Linked DNA regions of Roseibium sp. Sym1. The protein of the gene in region 3 interacts with the protein of the main gene of each other region in a pairwise test. Links are inferred from orthologs where the notes say so. Each region holds a gene or a part of one and is shown on either strand. Other genes may lie near its edges. The genes, in order: O6760_RS17965, O6760_RS19260, groL and grpE.

The links.
Region 1: the proteins of groL (region 3) and O6760_RS17965 interact in binary tests that used the Escherichia coli proteins (3 or more experiments, as listed by UniProt). The link is inferred for Roseibium sp. Sym1 from one-to-one orthologs.
Region 2: the proteins of groL (region 3) and O6760_RS19260 interact in binary tests that used the Escherichia coli proteins (3 or more experiments, as listed by UniProt). The link is inferred for Roseibium sp. Sym1 from one-to-one orthologs.
Region 4: the proteins of groL (region 3) and grpE interact in binary tests that used the Escherichia coli proteins (3 or more experiments, as listed by UniProt). The link is inferred for Roseibium sp. Sym1 from one-to-one orthologs.

What each region holds. Positions count from the first base shown.
Region 1 is NZ_CP114786.1:3,950,624-3,955,453, reverse strand. What follows is about bases 940-3,805. They hold O6760_RS17965 (ABC transporter ATP-binding protein), read right to left. Parts: upstream 2,845-3,805; coding sequence 2,035-2,844; downstream 940-2,034. Other genes in these bases: O6760_RS17960 (ABC transporter permease), read right to left, coding at 2,853-3,805; O6760_RS17970 (MlaD family protein), read right to left, coding at 940-2,024. Also shown: O6760_RS17975 (ABC-type transport auxiliary lipoprotein family protein), read right to left, coding at 1-2; more of O6760_RS17970, read right to left, coding at 30-939; more of O6760_RS17960, read right to left, coding at 3,806-4,001; N-acetyltransferase DgcN, read left to right, coding at 4,125-4,830. UniProt on the Escherichia coli protein: Part of the ABC transporter complex MlaFEDB, which is involved in a phospholipid transport pathway that maintains lipid asymmetry in the outer membrane by retrograde trafficking of phospholipids from the outer membrane to the inner membrane.
Region 2 is NZ_CP114786.1:4,238,064-4,242,825, reverse strand. What follows is about bases 752-3,549. They hold O6760_RS19260 (DeoR/GlpR family DNA-binding transcription regulator), read right to left. Parts: upstream 2,655-3,549; coding sequence 1,848-2,654; downstream 752-1,847. Other genes in these bases: O6760_RS19255 (bifunctional rhamnulose-1-phosphate aldolase/short-chain dehydrogenase), read left to right, coding at 2,839-3,549; rhaS (rhamnose ABC transporter substrate-binding protein), read right to left, coding at 752-1,706. In the rest of the region: O6760_RS19270 (sugar ABC transporter ATP-binding protein), read right to left, coding at 1-620; more of rhaS, read right to left, coding at 714-751; more of O6760_RS19255, read left to right, coding at 3,550-4,762. UniProt on the Escherichia coli protein: Represses ulaG and the ulaABCDEF operon. Two ulaR binding sites have been identified in each promoter.
Region 3 is NZ_CP114786.1:218,840-223,655, reverse strand. The notes cover bases 1,225-4,076. They hold groL (chaperonin GroEL), read right to left. Parts: upstream 3,547-4,076; coding sequence 1,903-3,546; downstream 1,225-1,902. Other genes in these bases: groES (co-chaperone GroES), read right to left, coding at 3,601-3,888; O6760_RS01010 (hypothetical protein), read left to right, coding at 1,225-1,726. In the rest of the region: O6760_RS01020 (ABC transporter permease), read right to left, coding at 1-158; O6760_RS01015 (hypothetical protein), read left to right, coding at 465-860; more of O6760_RS01010, read left to right, coding at 1,136-1,224; O6760_RS00995 (hypothetical protein), read right to left, coding at 4,158-4,658.
Region 4 is NZ_CP114786.1:971,899-976,651, reverse strand. Bases 1,167-3,955 are described here. They hold grpE (nucleotide exchange factor GrpE), read left to right. Parts: upstream 1,167-2,139; coding sequence 2,140-2,772; downstream 2,773-3,955. Other genes in these bases: O6760_RS04415 (VOC family protein), read left to right, coding at 3,675-3,955; O6760_RS04420 (trimeric intracellular cation channel family protein), read left to right, coding at 2,974-3,582; trxA (thioredoxin), read left to right, coding at 1,675-1,995; addA (double-strand break repair helicase AddA), read left to right, coding at 1,167-1,589. In the rest of the region: more of addA, read left to right, coding at 1-1,166; more of O6760_RS04415, read left to right, coding at 3,956-4,058; O6760_RS04410 (OsmC family protein), read right to left, coding at 4,155-4,604; O6760_RS04405 (glycine cleavage T C-terminal barrel domain-containing protein), read right to left, coding at 4,646-4,753. UniProt on the Escherichia coli protein: Participates actively in the response to hyperosmotic and heat shock by preventing the aggregation of stress-denatured proteins, in association with DnaK and GrpE. It is the nucleotide exchange factor for DnaK and may function as a thermosensor.

The DNA.
Region 1 (4,830 bases), 3.7 Mb from region 3 along the record:
ATGCGTCCTTGCCTTCTACGTGTCTTTTGTCATCGCCGGCGCCCACCCCGGTAGGTCGGCACGTCCTCGCCCCCGAAGATGACACGGTTGGGACTGCGTTCGAAACTCTCTGCCGCGCGCTGGATCGAGATCAGCGTGCGGTTGACCTGTCCCAGTGCCGACGTGAAATCGGCCGACCCCTGGGTGGCGAACTTGGAAAGGCCCCCGGCAATGGAATCCGCCCGGCTTTCGAAGGCCACCGCGATCTTGCGGATAGCCTGGGCGGCGAGCGTCGCTTCCTTGATCAGGCCCTCGCCGTCGCCGTCCACCATGGTGGAGACTTTCTCCACCAGGCTTTCCACACGCACGGACGTGGAATTCAGCGTCGCGGTCATCTGCTTGGCATCGGTAATGATCTGGTCGACATCCGGGGTGCGCTGCTGCAGGTTGGCCGTCATCTCCTGGACATTGTCCGCCGCCTTGCGGGCGCTCTCCAGGATCGCCGGGATGCCGTCTTCCGGATTGGCGAGGCCCGAAGCCGCCGTCTCGACCGAGCCGACGATGTTGGCAACCTTTTCCGGGTCGACCGCCTGCATCAGCTCGTTGGCGGTTTCAAGCGTGGTCGCGAAGCGCTCCGCGGCGGCCTGCACATCGGTGATCAATGCCGCGATCCGGTCGTCCTGCCCGCGAACCGTCGCCGAGACCGCCTCGAAATTCTGCACGGTCGACTTGGTGGAGGCGATGATCTCGTTGATCTGGCCCTGTTGCTGGTTGAAGTTGTCGACGATACTGGAAACGTTGTCGACGGTCTTGCCGATGGTCTCCGGGTCGACACTCGCCAGGATTTCGTCGACGCGCACCAACGAGGCATTCATGCCCTCGGTAAAGGTGCTGACGGAAGCAACCACCTGCTCCACTTGCAGCGGATCGATGGCGGCGGCGATTTCCACGCCCCGGCTCATGATCGTGTCGACCTTGGCAACCACGTCACGGCTGCCTTCCAGGATCTCGACGACGGTTCCTTCGCGCTGCTGAATCACTTCGACGATCTGGTTGACACTCTCCATGGTCTGGCTGGTGGAGCTGATCAGCGTGTCGATGTCGCCTGTCCGCTTTTCAAGAACCTCGCCAAGCGCGGCGGCCCCCGCCATGACCTTCTCGATGTCTTCCGGCTTCACCGCTTCGACAATCTTGTGCACGTTGTCGAGGCCTTCGTTGAGGTTCTTGGTGAAGGTTTCCAGTTCCTTGGCGGCGCTCTGCGCATCGGCCATCAACAGGTCGATGTCCTTGCTGGCCTTGCCGAGACTTTCGGAGAACTGGCTGAAATCGTCGACGATTGCGGTCACCTTGTCGGACGGCACCGCAGCCATCAGCCGTTCTCCCTGGTCGACAAGCTTCTCCAGCCGGCCGGACAGACTGGAGAACGCGTCCGATGCCTTGCCGATGCTGGCCATGAAGTCCTTCACACCATCGGAATTGGCGGCCAGCGCATCGGAAAAGGTTTCCGCGTTGTCGATGATCTTGGTGATCGCCGGACTGTTGTCCTTGAGGAGGTCATCGACCGTCTTCATGGTCGAATCGGCGCGTTTCAGGACATCCCGCGCGCCATCGACAATATCGTCGAAAAAGGAACGCTCCGCCTCGATGACCGGTATCTTGCCGTCGTCATGCCCCAGCAGCAGCGGAGAATCGGAGGTGCCGCCCGTCAGGTCCACATAGGCAACGCCCGTCAAGCCGGTAAAGTTCAGGGTTGCCTTGGTGTCCTCGCGCAGCGGGGTGGAAGGCTTGATGCCCACCGTGGCGACCACCTTGGTCGGGTCATCGGGGGCGAAATCGAGTGACTTGACGTCACCGACCTTGATTCCGTTGAACAGTACCTGCCCACCGACCGGCAAGCCGGTCACGGGCCCGGGATAGAGGATCTTCAATTCCACGTTCTGGCGCGATTCCGCGGTCACCGCGAGCCAATATACAAATCCGAACGCGCCGACCAGGATGGCCACCATGAAAGCGCCGATCAGAATGTAGTTCGCCCGGGTTTCCATTCAGTCCAACCTATGCTCGACGCAACGCCCGCTCTCCGCGGAAGTATGACTTGATCCAGGGATCGTCGTTTTTCATCATGTCGTCCAGTGTTCCAATCGCCAGAACATGCTTTTTCCCAAGAACAGCTATGCGATCGCAAATGGAATGCAGGCTGTCGAGGTCATGTGTGACCATATAAACGGTCAATCCGAGAGTCGAACTCAGGTTTGCAATCAGCGAATCAAATGCAGCCGCCCCGATCGGATCGAGACCGGATGTCGGCTCATCCAGAAACACCAAATCCGGATCGAGCGCAAGGGCGCGGGCCAAACTGGCCCGCTTGACCATGCCACCGGAAAGCTCCGAGGGCAGCTTGTCCGCGGCATCCTGGGGCAGACCCACCAGCTCCAGTTTCAGGCTTGCCAGTTCATCCATCAATTGCGGTGACAGCTTCAGGTGCTCGCGCATCGGCACCTGGATGTTCTGCTTGACCGTCAGGGACGAGAACAAGGCGCCCTGCTGGAAGAGGACCCCCCAGCGGCGCTCGATCGCCTTGCGTTCCTTCTGGTTCGCCGTGGACATGTCGTGCCCGAAGACGGAGATGAAGCCGGCGCGCTTGGGCGTCAGGCCGAGAATGGCGCGCATCAGCACGGATTTGCCGGTGCCGGACCCGCCAACGAACCCCAGCACCTCGCCGCGGCGCACGTCGAGGTCCAGATCCTGCAGAATGATCTTCGAACCGAAACCGACCGTGACATTTCGCACGGAAAGCACATGTCCCGCATCATCACCGGTCGCCAGGGGCGCGGCGTCGGGTTGTGTCGCGGAGCTTTCTGTCATCGGATGGCTCAAACTCCAATCGCAGCGAAGAACATGGCAAAAAAGCCGTCAACGACAATCACCAGGAAGATCGCCTTGACCACGGACATGGTCGTGTGCCGGCCGAGCGACTCCGAGGAGCCCTCAACTTTCAGGCCCTCGACACAGGCGATCAGGCCCACGATGAGCGCCATGAACGGCGCTTTTACCAGCCCGACCACCAATGTCTCGATCGTGATCGCGGCCTGCAACTGGGTGAGAAAGGCCGCCGGGGGAATATCCAGGTAGGCCCAGGTAACCAGGCCGGATCCGAACAGCGCCGCAATGTCGGAAATGAAGGTCAGGATCGGCAGCGCGATCATCAGCGCCAGGATCCGCGGCAGCACCAGCACTTCCGTCACGCTCAGGCCGATCACGTGCAAGGCGTCGACTTCCTCCTGCATGCGCATGGACCCCAGTTCCGCCGTGAATGCCGACCCCGACCGGCCCGCGACCATGATGGCCGTCAGGATGACGCCGATTTCGCGCAGGACAAGGATGCCTGCGAGATCGACCACGAAGATGTCAGCGCCGAACTGCCTGAGATAGAAGCCGCCCTGCTGGGAGATGATCGCGCCGATCAGGAAGCTCATCAGGGCGACGATCGGCACCGCGCCGATGCAGCTGCGATCGAACTGCACCGCGATGGAAATGCTGCGCAGGCGCTTTGGCTGCAACAGCACCGTCGACAGGACAAGTCCCAGAGAGCCCAGGATGTGCAGCATCGCGGTGGCGTCCTTGCCGGCATCCACCACTTGCCGGCCGGTCGCTTCCAGAAAGCCCGCAATGGAAAAACCGGAATGCTCCGGCTTCCAGCTGGGCGGGTGATGGTTCTCGATCTCGTCGAAAAGGGACTGGCGCACCGGCGTGACACCGGCCAGACCGACCTTGCGGCCTTCGAATTCCAGGCGTCCCCGCGTCCGGTGAATAAGCCAGGCGCCGCTGGTGTCCAGATGCTCAATTTTCGAGATATCGATGCAGGTCAGGCGTTCCGGGGCAACCTCCAGGCCGGACAGGTCCTTTTCGGCCTCGCCGATGGTGCTCACTGTCCAGTCACCGGCAAGGGACAGGAACTGCCTGTCAGGACCGTCTGCTTCCAGACCAATCGACGGTGCCGTGTTTTTCTCCAAGAATGCCATTCCGGCTGGCTGCCCTCTTGCCGCTGGTTCCTCATCCCCCGTATACCTGATGGAGAAGGTCAATACCAACCGTGATTAAGCATGATTCTGGTTCGAAACCGGAAGCTACCTGAAAGATTTACCATGGAAATTGCCCACCCCTACCTGTTGTTTCTCGGTGATGTTCCCGATGCCCTGGCGGCCAAGACCGCCATCGGCATTGTCGACTGGCGCAAGGACTGGTGCCTGGGCCAGGTCCGCCTGGACGGCTGCGCCGCCGATACCGGACTGGAAGACCTGTCGATCGCCGAAGGTGCCGCCGCCGGCGCGAAGACCTTTATCATCGGTGCGGTCAATGCCGGCGGACGCCTTCCCGAGCACTGGGTCGACTCGGTCGTCGAGGCTCTCAATGCGGGCATGGATGTCGCCTCCGGCCTGCATGTCCGCCTGGCCAGCATTCCCGCCATCAGGGACGCGGCGGAGAGCAACGGCCGCCAGCTGCATGATGTGCGCCACAACAATGAGACCTTTGCCACCGGAAAGGGCACGAAACGGCCGGGCAAGCGCATTCTGGCCGTTGGGACCGATTGTTCCGTCGGCAAGAAATACACCGCGCTTGCCATGGACAAGGCCATGAACGAACGCGGCTACAAGAGCTCCTTCTGCGCAACCGGCCAGACCGGCGTGTTCATTTCCGGGCGCGGTGTCGCGCTGGATGCGGTGGTCGCCGATTTCATCTCCGGCGCAGCGGAGTGGCTGTCTCCGGCAACGGAGGACGATCACTGGCAGATCGTCGAGGGTCAGGGCTCCCTGTTCCACCCGTCCTTTGCCGGTGTCACCCTGGGTCTCC
Region 2 (4,762 bases), 4.0 Mb from region 3 along the record:
AGCCGCTCGACCAGCTCGTAGGTTTCCTCGATTTCCTTGTGCGACAGCGATGCTGTCGGCTCGTCCATGATGACGATGCTGGCATCGATGGACAGCGCCCGGGCGATGGCCACCAGGTGCTTGTTGGCGATGCCGAGATCCTTGAGGGTTACGGCAGGATCGATCTTCGCGCCGATCCGGTCCAACAGCGCCCGCGCCCTGTCCACCATGGCCTTGCGATCGATCAGTCCGAATTTCGTCTTCGGTGCGTGGCCGATAAAGATGTTTTCGGCCACCGAAAGATCGTCGAACAGGACCGTTTCCTGGTGAATGGCCGTGACCCCTGCCCGGCCCGCATCCTGCGCGGTCGGGAAGGTGACGGGCGCACCGCCGATCCGGATCTCGCCCTCGTCCGGCTGGTAGATACCGGTCAGAACCTTGACGATGGTCGATTTACCGGCACCGTTTTCCCCCACCAGCGCGGTGACCTCGCCGGGATGGAGTTCCAGCGAGACTTCCGAGAGCGCCTTGACGCCCGGGAAGGACTTGGAGACTCCCTTCAGGGACAGAACGGGGCTGACGGCGTCGCCCGATTGCGGATGCACGTCCGCACTGCCCTGCGTGTTCGCAAGCATGACCATATCCCGGAGCCTGGTGTTAGAAGTCTTGAGGTGAGGACCCGGAGCCTAGGCACCGGGTCCCGGACAGTTTTCCGTCAGGTCGTGACGACCAGCTTAGAAGATGTCCTTGAAGTCGTCGATGTTCGAGCTGTCATAGACGAACGGATCCGCCATCGCGCCTTCGTTGCTGTCGTTGAGCGTCAGCGTGCCCATGCGGCCCATTTCGATTTCCGCGCCCGGCGCTGCCTCGGCCTTTCCGGTGGCCAGGTTGTAGGCCAGCATGGTGGCGGAGTAGCCGAGATCGATCGGGTTCCAGATCGCGAAGGACTTGGACGCGCCGGATTCGATATGACCGGCCATTTCGGACGGCAGGCCAAGACCGGTCACGTTGATCTGGCCGGCTTTCTCCGCATCGGAAACAGCCTGGGCAGCGGCAACGATGCCGACGGAGGTCGGCGCGATGATGGCCTTCAGGTCCGGATAGGTCTGCATCAGGCCCTGGGCTTCGCGGTAGGACTTGTCGGCAAGGTCGTCACCATAGACGGTCGCGACCACGTTGATGCCCGGGTAGTTGTCCTTGACCTTGTTCATTTCCTCGATCCAGATGTTCTGGTTCGTGGCGGTCGCGGAGGCGGAAAGAACGGCGACGTCACCGCCGTCGGGCAGGTGATCGGCGGCCAGCTTGATGATCATGTTGCCGATCAGCGGATTGGACGACGGGTTCAGATGCAGCTGACGGCCCTCCGGCGCGACACCCGAATCCCAGGAGATGACGGTGATGCCGCGGTCCATGGCCTTCTTCAGGGCCGGCACCAGGGCATCCTGGTCGTTGGCGGAGATCGCGATGGCGTCGACCTTCTGGGCGATCAGCGCATTGATGACCTCGATCTGGCCTTCGGCCGTGGTGTCGGTCGGGCCGGTATAGATGATCTCGACATCGCCGAGTTCCTTGGCGGCCTCTTCCGCGCCTTTCGCGGCAGCTTCAAAGAAGCCGATGCCAAGCGCCTTGACCACGAGGGCGATGCGCTTGTCCTCGGCCTGGGCCGGCCCGGCGATTGTGACGGCGGCAACGGCAGTTGCGGCCAGAAGTGATTTCCAGAGTTTCATTGCTTCCTCCCAAAGATCAACCTGCATTCCTTGGAATGCAGGAAGTTGATCGCTCTTAAGTGCTGGAGCATCTTGTCCGCGTTCGTCGAACGCGGGATGCACCAGTCTGCCGCCCCTCCTCAGGACCCGGCAGAATGTCGGCTACCCGTTCGAGGTCGCCTTGCTCTGTGCGGCGCTCACCGGCGCCACGATCAGATTGATGTCGGCCTGCTCCAGCATCTTGGCCGCGCTGTCCGTGATGCCGTCATCGGTGATGACGGTCGATATCCGGTCGAGCGCGCACAGGATCAGGCTGGACCGTGCACTGAATTTCGAACTGTCCACCAGGACCACCAGCTCGTCCGCCTGGCCGATCAGCTTCTGCTCCGCCTGGATCAGCAGCGGATCCGCTTCCATCAGGCCCAGCGGCCCCAGGCCCTGGGCGCCCATGAACATGCGCTTGGCGTAGAAGTTCCGGGTCACGTCATTGTCGAAGGGACTGAGGATGATGTTCTGTTCGCGGTAGATCACCCCGCCCGACAGCATGATGGTGTTCTTGGAATTCTTCAGGAGATGCTCGGCAATCGGAAACGAGTTGGTGAACACTTGGCAGCGCTTGGTCGCCAGCGGATGCACCATCTGGAACGTGGTCGTTCCGCCATTGACGATGATTGCGTCGCCGTCCTCGCACAGATCCACCGCCTTTTGAGCGATTGCGCGTTTCTGCGCGATGTTGATCGTTTCGTTGACGCTGAACGGCCGGCCGGCCAGGCCGACGAATTGCGGCGGATGTATCGACTCCGCCCCGCCCCTGACACGGCGCAGCTTCTTCTGAACATGCAGCTGGGCAATATCCCTGCGGATGGTTGCCTCGGAGGAATCCGTCAACGCCACCAGTTCCTGCACCGTCACGACCGGACGATCCTGGACTGCGGACAATATGATCCTGTGGCGTTCTTTCTCGTGCATCTGGTCCTCCCATTGATCGAACATTTCCACTGATACCGGTCACTGTCAATCATAAAATGTCAAAATTGATCATTTTGCAGTGCAATATGATTGTTTCTGATCGTTTTTGATTGACATACCGATCCAATCAGGCGAGTTTCTAGTCAACGAGACACAAGCTGTCAGGCTTTCATGGGAGGAAAAGATGTTGAATTCCGCTGCCGGGTCCCGGCTGGCCGATCTGTGGGATGACCAGAAGGCCTCCGGCATGAACGAGGCGGAGCTTCTGCTCTACCGTTCCAATCTCCTCGGATCCGACAAGCGCATCACCAACTATGGCGGCGGCAACACCTCGGCCAAGGCGATGGAAAAGGACCCGCTGACTGGCGAGATGGCGGAAGTGCTCTGGGTCAAGGGCTCGGGCGGCGATGTCGGCACCATCAAGATGGACGGCTTCGCGACGCTCTACATGGACAAGCTCCGTGCCCTGAAAGGCATCTATCGCGGCGTCGAGTTCGAAGACGAGATGGTCGGCTACCTGCCCCATTGCACCTTCAACCTCAATCCGCGCGCCGCCTCCATCGACACGCCCCTTCATGCCTATGTGCCGAAGAAACATGTCGACCACATGCATCCGGACGCGATCATCGCGATTGCGGCTGCCAGCGACAGCAAGGCGATCACCCAGGAGATCTTCGGCAGCGACATCGGCTGGCTGCCCTGGAAGCGCCCCGGCTACGAACTCGGCCTGTGGCTGGAAAAATTCTGCCTCGAGAACCCGGATTCGCGCGGCGTCGTTCTGGAAAGCCACGGCCTCTTCACCTGGGCCGACGATGCGAAGACCTGCTACGAAACCACGCTGGAAATCATCAACAAGGCCATTGCCTGGTTCGAGCAGAAGACCGCCGGCAAGGAGGCCTTCGGCGGCTCGAAACACCGGGCACTTGCCCCGGCGGAGCGCCGAGCCGTTGCCGCGAAACTCATGCCGGCCATCCGCGGCATGGTGTCCGGCAAGCAGCACATGGTCGGTCATTTCGACGACAGCGACGCGGTGCTGGAATTCGTCTGCTCGAAGGACATGGAGGCGCTCGCCGCCCTCGGCACAAGCTGTCCGGACCACTTCCTCAGGACCAAGATCCGCCCGCTGGTGGTCGACTTCGACCCGAACACACCGGATGTCGACGAGACCCTGTCCGGCCTCGGCGCCGCCGTCGAGGCTTACCGGGACGATTACGCCGCCTATTACGGCCGCTGCAAGCATGACGACAGCCCGGCTCTGCGCGATCCCAACGCGGTTGTCTATCTGGTCCCCGGCGTCGGCATGATCACCTTCGCCAAGGACAAGGCGACCGCGCGCATCTCGGGCGAATTCTATACCAACGCCATCAACGTCATGCGCGGCGCCTCCAGCGTCTCCACCTATTGCGGCCTGCCTGAGCAGGAAGCCTTCGACATCGAATACTGGCTGCTGGAAGAAGCGAAACTCCAGCGCATGCCCAAGCCGAAGAGCCTTGCCGGCAAGATCGCCCTCGTGACCGGCGGCGCCGGCGGCATCGGCTCGGCCACGGCGGAACGGTTCCTGCGCGAAGGCGCCTGCGTGGTCCTTGCGGACATCGATGCCGATGCCCTTGGCGCGGCCGCCGACAATCTTTCCGGACGCTATTCGAAGGACGTTGTCCGCGCCGTCACCATGGATGTCACCAGCGAGGAAGCTGTCGCCGACAGCTTCGCCCGCGCGGCGCTGGAATTCGGCGGCGTCGACATCCTGGTGTCGAACGCCGGCATTGCCTCGTCCGCGCCCATCGAGGAGACGACGCTAGACCTGTGGAACCGCAACATGTCGATCCTGTCGACAGGTTACTTCCTGGTCTCGCGTTCCGCCTTCCAGGTCATGAAGACCCAGGGTGTCGGCGGTTCGATCATCTTCATCGGTTCCAAGAACGGCCTTGCCGCCTCGCCCGGTGCCAGCGCCTATTGCACCGCCAAGGCCTCCGAGCTGCATCTCGCCCGTTGCCTCGCGCTGGAAGGCGCTCCGGACGGCATCCGCGTCAACGTGGTCAATCCGGACGCGGTCCTGCGCGGGTCCAAGATCTGGTCGGGCGACTGGCTCAAGGAACGCGCAGAGGCCT
Region 3 (4,816 bases):
ACGGCTGCCTGGTCGGGCAGGGTGCCGTCCATCTGCGACAGCAGCAGGACTTCCGCAAAATCACCCGGCAGCATGCGCAGGAGCGCGAACCCGGCGATGGAGACCAGGAGCAGAAGGATCAATGACTGGATGAGCCGGTGGCCCAGCCGGTGCAGCATCGGTTGGTTGTCCCTCAGTTTTTAAAACCTGAGAGTAACAATCATATTAAAACGGGGGCTGTCGAGAGGTGGGAGTAAAATATGAGAAAAAAATTCAGGAATTATTCGGTTTTAAAATCAGGGGTGGTTCTTGAGCGGATGGAATCAATTCAGGGTTTGGATTCCGCGAGTCAATCTTCCGGCTTCATCCAGACATTTTTGCGGAGGTTTTTTTGAAACTGTCGGATTCCGGTGATGTCAAACGTCGTAACAGCATGACATAGACCGCGACGAAGCGCGCGGAGCAGAGTGAAAAGGGGCTATCGAATGATCAGGATCGGGATTTCAACCTTGGCTTATTGTGCAATCGTGTTTCCGTTGGCACTGATCTGGCACGTCGGGCTGTTCAAGGAACGATACCAGGCTTTCGGGTATTTTGACGGGGAGCCGAATGTGAGCCTGGGGCTGGTGACAATCGTCATCCAGGGCGTGGTGCTTGCGCTTCTGTACCCGGTGATCAATATCGGGAGCAGTGGGTTGGCGAAGGCCGCACAGTTTTGCGCTCTCACGGGCGTTTTTTTATGGACGACGCACGTCCTTGCCTTTGTGGCGAAGCAGCAGGTTCCGGATCCGTTGCCCTTCGTTCTCATGGAAACCGGTTATCTTGCCTTGCAATTCGGGCTTTTCGCCGGAGCGCTTGCCCTGATCTATCGAAACACCTGAGGTGCGTTCGAAAGCATCCGTGCCGCTTCCCGTGCCGGTCGGCGCCGCTGGAGCGATTTCCCGACGGGCCGGGGTCACTCATTCAAGTTGCCCGGGCGCCGGCTGTGCGGTGTTTGCTATCGCATCTTTCCGCTGCCTTGATGAACCCTTTGGGCCGCGAGAAGTTCACTGGTGCACACGGCTTTGATCGCGGGGAAATGTCTCGGAAAATGGCGTAAGCTAATCTTAAGTTGCAGTCCTTATAAGTCTTGACGCTTGATTGTGGTGAGGGCGTCATGAGGCAACAGAATTCCTTCGGCAAGCGCGGGCAGTCCGGGGGACGGCCCGACATGCAGCCGGCAGGCCGGGAAAAGCCGTTTCACCAGGAGGTGGACGATGTCGAGGATCCGGTGGTGACGAGGTTCGTTGCCAACCAACCCTGGCCGGCCTTCGCCGCTGCCGCCATCACCCTGATGCTCACAGGCGGGTTTCTCTTCACCGGTGTCGGCAAGGGCATGCCTTCCCTCGCATTCATACCCGTCATGCTGATCGTCGGCTATGTCCTGTATCTGCAGTTCCGGGGGCTGCAGGCAAACATGGGGGACAGGGAAGAGCGCATCAAGCGCGCGATCGGCGCCAGGTATCCCCTGGTTCCTATCCTGGGCATGATTGCAGGTCTCGTCTATTTCATGGTGACAGAACAACAGAGCCTGAGCGACATCGTCGCCTATGACTGGGCGGATATCTTCGGCCTGCGCACGGATATCGAAGCGCAAGAGCCGCTCTCCGCCACGCTCTTCGACACCATGGCGAGCTTCGGCGGCGCGGGGCTGTTCCTGGCCTTCCTCTGGTATCGCGCCTCAAGGCACTTCAGCGACAAGACCTAGTTGTGGAATCCAAGGCGGGCATTTTCAAAAGCGCCCGGCTTCTTGGAAACCAACGCCGCCCCCCCCCCCCCCCCCGTGCCACAAGGCGGCACAAAAAGGAGTGATGGGCGGCGCAGGATGCAAAAAGGGCGGCCCGAGGACCGCCCTTTCCGTCAAGCTTTTTGAGCGTGGGCTTCTTAGAAGCCCATGCCGCCCATACCGCCCATGTCGCCACCCGGCATGGCCGGACCGGAGTCCTTCTTCGGCAGTTCGGCAACCATGGCTTCGGTGGTGATCAGCAGGCCGGCGACAGAAGCCGCGTCCTGCAGAGCCGTGCGCACAACCTTGGTCGGGTCGATGATGCCGGCTTCGATCATGTTGACGAATTCTTCGCTCTGAGCGTTGAAGCCGAAGGTGTCGTCGTTGCTTTCCTGGATCTTGCCGACCACGATGGAGCCTTCGACACCGGCGTTTTCTGCGATCTGACGGATCGGAGCTTCCAGAGCGCGCAGGACGATCTTGATGCCGGCTGCGATGTCGGCGTTATCGGAAGCAAGCGCTTCGACAGCCTTCTTCGCACGCAGCAGAGCCGTGCCGCCACCCGGGACGATGCCTTCTTCGACGGCAGCGCGGGTTGCGTTCAGGGCGTCGTCGACGCGGTCTTTCTTCTCTTTCACTTCGATTTCGGTCGCACCGCCAACGCGGATCACGGCAACGCCGCCTGCGAGTTTTGCAAGACGCTCCTGGAGCTTCTCACGGTCGTAATCGGAAGTGGTTTCCTCGATCTGGGCCTTGATCTGGCCGACGCGACCGTCGATGTCTTCCTTGGAACCGGCACCGTCAACGATGGTGGTGGTTTCCTTGGTGATGGACACCTTCTCGGCGGTGCCGAGCATGTCGAGCGTCACGTTTTCCAGCTTGATGCCGAGATCTTCGGAGATCACGGTGCCGCCGGTCAGGATCGCGATGTCTTCCAGCATGGCCTTGCGGCGGTCGCCGAAGCCCGGAGCCTTGACGGCAGCAATCTTCAGGCCGCCACGCAGCTTGTTGACCACGAGGGTGGCCAGGGCTTCGCCTTCAACGTCTTCTGCAATGATCAGCAGCGGACGGGAGGACTGAACGACGGATTCCAGGATCGGCAGCATGGCCTGCAGGTTGGAGAGTTTCTTCTCGTGCAGCAGGATGTACGGCTTTTCCAGGTCAGCCAGCATCTTGTCGGCGTTGGTGACGAAGTAAGGCGACAGGTAGCCGCGGTCGAACTGCATGCCTTCGACGACTTCCAGCTCGGTCTCGAGGGACTTGGCTTCCTCGACGGTGATCACGCCTTCGTTGCCGACTTTCTGCATGGCTTCGGCAATGTCCTTGCCGACCTGCTCGTCGCCATTGGCGGAGATCGTGCCGACCTGGGCAACCTCGGCAGAGGTGGTGATCGGCTTGGAAGCAGCTTCCAGGGCCTTCACGGCCGCAGCCGCAGCAAGATCAACGCCGCGCTTCAGGTCCATCGGGTTCATGCCGGCGGCAACAGCCTTGGCGCCTTCCTTGACGATGGACTGGGCCAGGACGGTTGCGGTGGTGGTGCCGTCGCCAGCGATGTCGTTGGTCTTGGAAGCCACTTCGCGCACCATCTGTGCGCCCATGTTTTCGAACTTGTCTTCGAGTTCGATTTCCTTGGCAACGGAAACACCGTCCTTGGTGATACGCGGTGCGCCGAATGCCTTGTCGAGGACAACGTTACGGCCTTTCGGGCCGAGGGTCACTTTGACGGCATTTGCCAGGGTGTCCACGCCACGCAGCATGCGCTCGCGGGCGTCGGAGGAGAATTTTACTTCTTTAGCAGACATGTGGTCGTCTCACTTGTTCTGGAACTTGGTTGAGATCAAAAGCGGTTCGCTGCGTTAAGCGATCACGCCCATGATGTCGGATTCCTTCATGATCAGGAGGTCTTCACCGTCGATCTTGACTTCGGTGCCGGACCACTTGCCGAACAGGACGCGATCGCCTGCCTTGACATCGAGAGCTACGATCTCGCCATTGTCTTTGCGGGCGCCGGTGCCGACAGCGATGATCTCGCCTTCCTGCGGCTTTTCCTTAGCGGTGTCCGGAATGATGATGCCGCCTGCGGTCTTCTCTTCAGAGTCTACGCGGCGAACAACGACACGGTCGTGCAGTGGACGAAATGCCATAAGACTGTTTCCTCTCATGAGCGCGCCCCACGCAATTGGCAGCGCGCGAGACATGATTTCTAGGTTGACTAGGCACGGAGAGGTATTGCCTCCCGTGGCATGTTAGCACTCCCTACAGGCGAGTGCTAACAGCGCCATGGATTTATGAAGCTGAGCCCGTCTTGTCAATGCTCTGTGACGAGAATTTAATCAGATTCCGCGCGCTGTGCCGGAGAGGAACGGCCTTTGACGGGCAGGCAAGCCGCGGTCCCGCCCTCAACCGTCGGGGGTCAATTGGTTCCCATCACCGAAAAAGGCAAGGTGACGGTCGACTGGCTGCCGCCGATTTCGTCCTGGAAACGGGTTTCCAACTGATAGTCGCCGGCCGGAAGACCGCTGAACTGGAAGGTCAGTGCGGCGGACAATTCCCGCTTTTTGGTCCTGCCTTCGCCGGCGAACGTCGCGAAATTGTCCTGCTCCGCCAGCACCTGACCGGACAGGTTGAGCAGACGGAAGCTCGCGGTCAGTTCATAGGCAAAGCTGCCGTCACCCTCGCGGAACCCGTAGCCGACAGGTTCGGCATAGACGGTCAGGGCTTCCTCGTCGGTGAAAACGGTGTTGGTCCGGGGTGTATATTGTCCGTAGCCCGTGGCGCCACCGTCGGTGAAGGTCACCTTGGTGAAGGCGAGGCCGGAGGCGTTCCAGGCCTGGTCGTAGGCGGCAAGGGCGTCCCGGAATGCGTCCGAAGGCTGGACTGTGTCCGATTGGGCAGCAGCGCCCGCCACACCCATGAGCAGTCCGCCTGCAATCACAACCGCAGAAACAATCTGCCCGCGAGCACGTCTTCCAGCCACCATTATCATTTTCCCCGCACGCCTTTAAATCTTTTCGTTTTCAGCGATTTTTTGCCGATATAGACCGACTTGCCCGATTACACAAGACAGGGCGT
Region 4 (4,753 bases), 750 kb from region 3 along the record:
CGCTCGCCTGCGTCCTGAAGAGCCCGCTCTTCGGCCTGAACGATGACGACCTCTTCGACATTGCGCGCGAGACACCGGACAAGATCCGGCCGGGCACGCTCTGGCAGATGCTGGTCAGGCGCTCCGAGACATCCGGCCTGTGGCGCGGTGTCAGATCGACACTGGAAGACTGGCGTTCCCGCGCCGACTTCGTGCCGCCTTATGAATTCTATGCCAGGCTGCTTGGTGCAGATGGCGGCCGCCGGGCCTTCCGGGCAAGGCTCGGGGTCGAGGTCGACGACGTGCTCGACGAATTTCTTGCGCTGACGATCGCCTATGAGCAGGCGGGCACGCCGGGCCTGGAAGGGTTCCTCGCCTGGATGGCGGCGGCGCCCACCGAGATCAAGCGCGAACTGACCAACACCAAGGGCATGGTCCGGATCATGACTGTGCACGGCTCGAAGGGGCTGGAAGCGCGGATCGTGATCCTGGTCGACCCGGGCGCGCCGCCGGTGAGTGCCATCCACGATCCGGCGTTTCTGCCGCGCCAGCGCCTTGACAACGATCTGCTGCCGCCCGCGCTGGTCTGGCTGCCGCCCAAGACCGACCGCTTGCCCTGGCATGACGACGCGGTCGACGGGCTGCGCACCACCCAGCAGGAGGAGTACAGGCGGCTGCTCTACGTGGCGCTGACGCGCGCCGAGGATCGCCTTGTGGTCTGCGGCTGGGAGCCGAAGCGCGGCGCCCATGAAGACTGCTGGTACTCGATGGTTTCCCGCGCGCTGAAACCGGAAGCGCGCGAACTCACCGGACCGGATGGCGAGGTCACCGCCTGGCGCTGGCACAAGGATCCCGAACATGCTGACAGCGGGGCGGCGGAAGGTGGTCATGCGGCGCCGGTCGTGCCGGACAGCGCCGGGCCGCTGCCGGCATGGCTGACGGAACCCGTGCGTTCGCTGCCGAAGAAAAAGCGATTGCAGCCATCAAGGGCCTTCGAGGCCATGGAGGAAAAAGACGGGATCGAACCTGTTCCGGCCGTGTCGCGCCTGCAGGCCGGCAGGGACGCGGCTTCCTGGCCGCTCGAACGCGGACGGCTGGTCCACCGCCTGCTTGAGCTCCTGCCGGACCGGCCTGCAGCGGACAGGAGGACTGCTTCCGAAGCCTTTCTTGTCCAGGCGCTGAAGCCTGAATTTCAAGACCGCCGTTCGCGGCTTCTGGACGAGGTAACCGCGATTCTGGAAAGGCCCGACTTCGCCGCCCTGTTTTCCGCAAGGGCCCGTGCCGAAGTGCCGCTGGTCGGGACGATTCGGGCAAATGACGGCACCGAGGTGGAGATTTCCGGTCAGGTCGACCGTCTTCTTGTGGAGGATGACCGGGTTGTGATCGTGGACTACAAGACCAATCTTCAACCGCCGGCCGAGGTCGAGGGCGTGCCGCTGGAATACCGCGCGCAGCTTTGTGTCTACAGGGAAATGCTGAAGCGGATTTACCCGGGCAGGGAGATTTGCGCGGCCCTTCTGTGGACCGCGGGACCTTCGCTGATGGAAATCCCGGCGGAACTGCTCGACGAGACCTTCGCAGGGTTGCGGCCTGACGGCACAGCCGCTTGACGGGGCGCCTCTCGCTTCCTACGTTCGTGCCAACTGACGCGCTTGCATCGGGTAGGCGCGCACACAAAAACTACGAGATCCTGTTATGGCAACCACGCAAGTCACCGACGCTTCCTTTGAAGCGGAAGTCCTGAAATCCGACAGCCCGGTCGTCGTCGACTTCTGGGCCGAATGGTGCGGTCCCTGTAAGATGATTGCGCCGGCGCTTGAAGAAATCTCCGAGGAGATGGGCAGCCAGGTGAAAATCACCAAGCTCAACATCGACGAGAATCAGGACATGGCCATGAAATACGGCGTCCGGTCGATCCCGATGCTGATCCTGTTCAAGGACGGCGAGCCGATGGCCACCCAGATCGGTGCCGCACCGAAAGGCAAGCTGTCCGACTGGATCAAGAGCGCCCTCTGATCGCATGTCTGCCTGCGGCCGACCGGTGGCAGACCATATGAGCGCGTCCGGCGGATAAGCGAAAGCCTGTCCGCCGATCCGCTTTGAAAAGGCCTGCAATTGGTATAAAGCAGCCGCAAAGAGATTGAGCCAAACGGAACATTCATGAGTGACGACAACAAAACCCCGGAAGAACAGCCGGCGGATGTGACGCCGGAAACCGAAGCGGCTGACGGCCAGGGCGATGCTGGCGAAGCTGCCGTCGATCCGGTTGAGGCGCTGCAGGCCGAGAATGCCGATCTGAAGGATCGCGCCCTGCGCACCATGGCGGAGATGGAAAACCTACGCCGCCGCACCGAGAAGGAAATCAAGGACGCCCGCCAGTACGCGGTGTCCAGCTTTGCGCGCGACATGCTGACGGTGTCGGACAACCTGCGCCGGGCACTGGAAGCCCTGCCGGAAGACGACCGCAAGAACGCCGACGCCGGTGTTGCCTCCCTGATCGAGGGCGTTGAGATGATCGAGCGCGATCTCCTCAACCAGCTGGAAAAGAACGGCGTCAAGAAACTGGACCCTGAGGGCCATAAGTTCGACCCGAATTTCCACCAGGCCATGTTCGAGGTTCCCAACACCGAGGTGCCGAACAACACGGTGGTCCAGGTGGTGCAGGCCGGTTACGTGATCGGCGAGCGCGTGCTGCGTCCGGCCATGGTCGGCGTTTCCAAGGGCGGCCCGAAGGACGTCGCCCAGGCGGCTCCGGCAGGCGACGCCGGCCAGACGGTCGACAAAAGCGCCTGACGGCTGACCAGCCACATATTTTGAAAAAGCCACTCTCGTCAGATGCGGGGGTGGCCTTTTTATTTGTACTGACCCGACAACCGTTGGACGCCAAAGCCATCTCGATTTGTCGTCCCGGTCTTGACGCTGACGCGTCAAACCGGGATGACAATCGGTGAGGCAGGTTATTCCGGCTAAAGGGCGGAAAAAAACGGGGGCACCATGCTGCTGCAGATGCTGGACTATCTTGGCGTGGCCATCTTTGCAGTAACCGGCGGCATCGTGGCCTCGCGCAAGCAGCTGGATATCATCGCCTTTCTGTTTTTTGCCACCCTGACAGGCATTGGCGGCGGAACGCTCCGGGATCTGCTGCTCGGCGTGCCGGTGTTCTGGGTCGCCAACGAGGCCTACCTTCAGGTCTGTCTGGTCGTCAGCGTCCTGGTCTGGTTCTTTGCCGACTGGATCGAGACCTTGAGCAAACCGCTCCGCTGGGCTGATGCAATCGGCATTGCCGCCTATTCGGTCATGGGCGCGGCCAAGGCCTTGACGGTCGGCGACACCATCCTGGTTGCGGTCCTGATGGGCGTATCGACGGCGACTTTCGGCGGAGTCCTTAGGGATACGATCGCCGGTGAACCGACCTCCATTGTCAAATCCGAGATCTATGTCAGCGCGGCCTTTGCCGGCGCGGGCAGCTACGTGCTGCTGGTACAGCTTGGGCTGCCGCAGATCCTGTGCATGGTCGCGGCCGGTGGCGTGGCGCTGGTGCTGCGCGGCGGGGCGATCCAGCGCGGCTGGACGCTGCCGGGCTATCGGGGCCGCAAATCCTGAACCGGACTGAACCCTTGATATTTGTCACAGGTCTGTCCCGCGGGCGGCGCTAAGATACTGTTGCTCGAAAAAAAATCGGCAGGGAGATGGAAATGGCCGAACACGGGATTTTCTACTGGAACGAATTGATGACCCGGGACACGCAGAAGGCGCGTGACTTCTACGGCAAGACGCTTGGCTGGTCCTTTACCGAAATGCCGATGGAAGAGGGCACCTATGTGGTGGCCAATCTGGGCGACAAGCCGGTGGGAGGCCTCTTCCCCATGGCCGGCCCGCAATTCGAAGGCGTTCCCGAGCACTGGATATCCTATATCGCCGTCGACAATGTCGACGAGCGCCTTGATCTGGCCAAGGCCCATGGCGGCGAGGTGATCCGCCCGCCCTTTGACGTGCCGGGCATCGGCCGGATTGCGATCCTGAAGGATGTCGGCGGCGCCGTTCAGGGGTGGATGACCCCGGCCGCGGAAGCGGGCTGAGCCGGAAACGCTCGCTGCTTTTGGCAAGCAAAAAGCCGGTTCGAGAGAACCGGCTTTTATCATTTTATTCGTTGTTGAGCCTTCCGGGCCCAACGGTCAAAGAACGTTGATCTCGACACTGTCGGCAAGCGTGTTGGCGATGAAGCAGTAGCGATGCGCGCGCTCCTGCATCTGGTCCAGCTTCTCGGTGTCGACTGCAAAGCCGGTGTCGAAGTGCACAACGGGATTCAGGTCGATCCGCGTCACGGACATCTGCCCCTTTTCGTTCTTGCCGAGATGGGCAACCGCGCGGTCGTGATAGCTCGCGACCGGCCAGCCCGCCTTTGCCGACAGGGCCAGAAACGTCATCATGTGGCAACTGGACAGGGCTGCTGCGAGCGCCTGTTCGGGATTGGTGTGCTCGGGATCGCCGCCCCAATCGGGGGCGGCGTCCACCTGGACTTCATGACCGGCATTGTACTGCACCAGATGTGCATTGGAGTATTCGCCGGCCTTTAGATTGGCCTCGGTGCGCTGCCAATGCAGCGCGATCGAAAGATCTGACACGTTCTCAGCCTCCTTGCTGGGTCCTGCCCGGTTTCACAAGTTCAGGCGGCTGCGAGCTTTTTTCTGGGGTCGAAGAATGGCCGCTCTGCCACAGTGGCACCTGTCACGCCGAAAGGCATTTCAACCTCGAGCGGTGTGCCGATATCGGC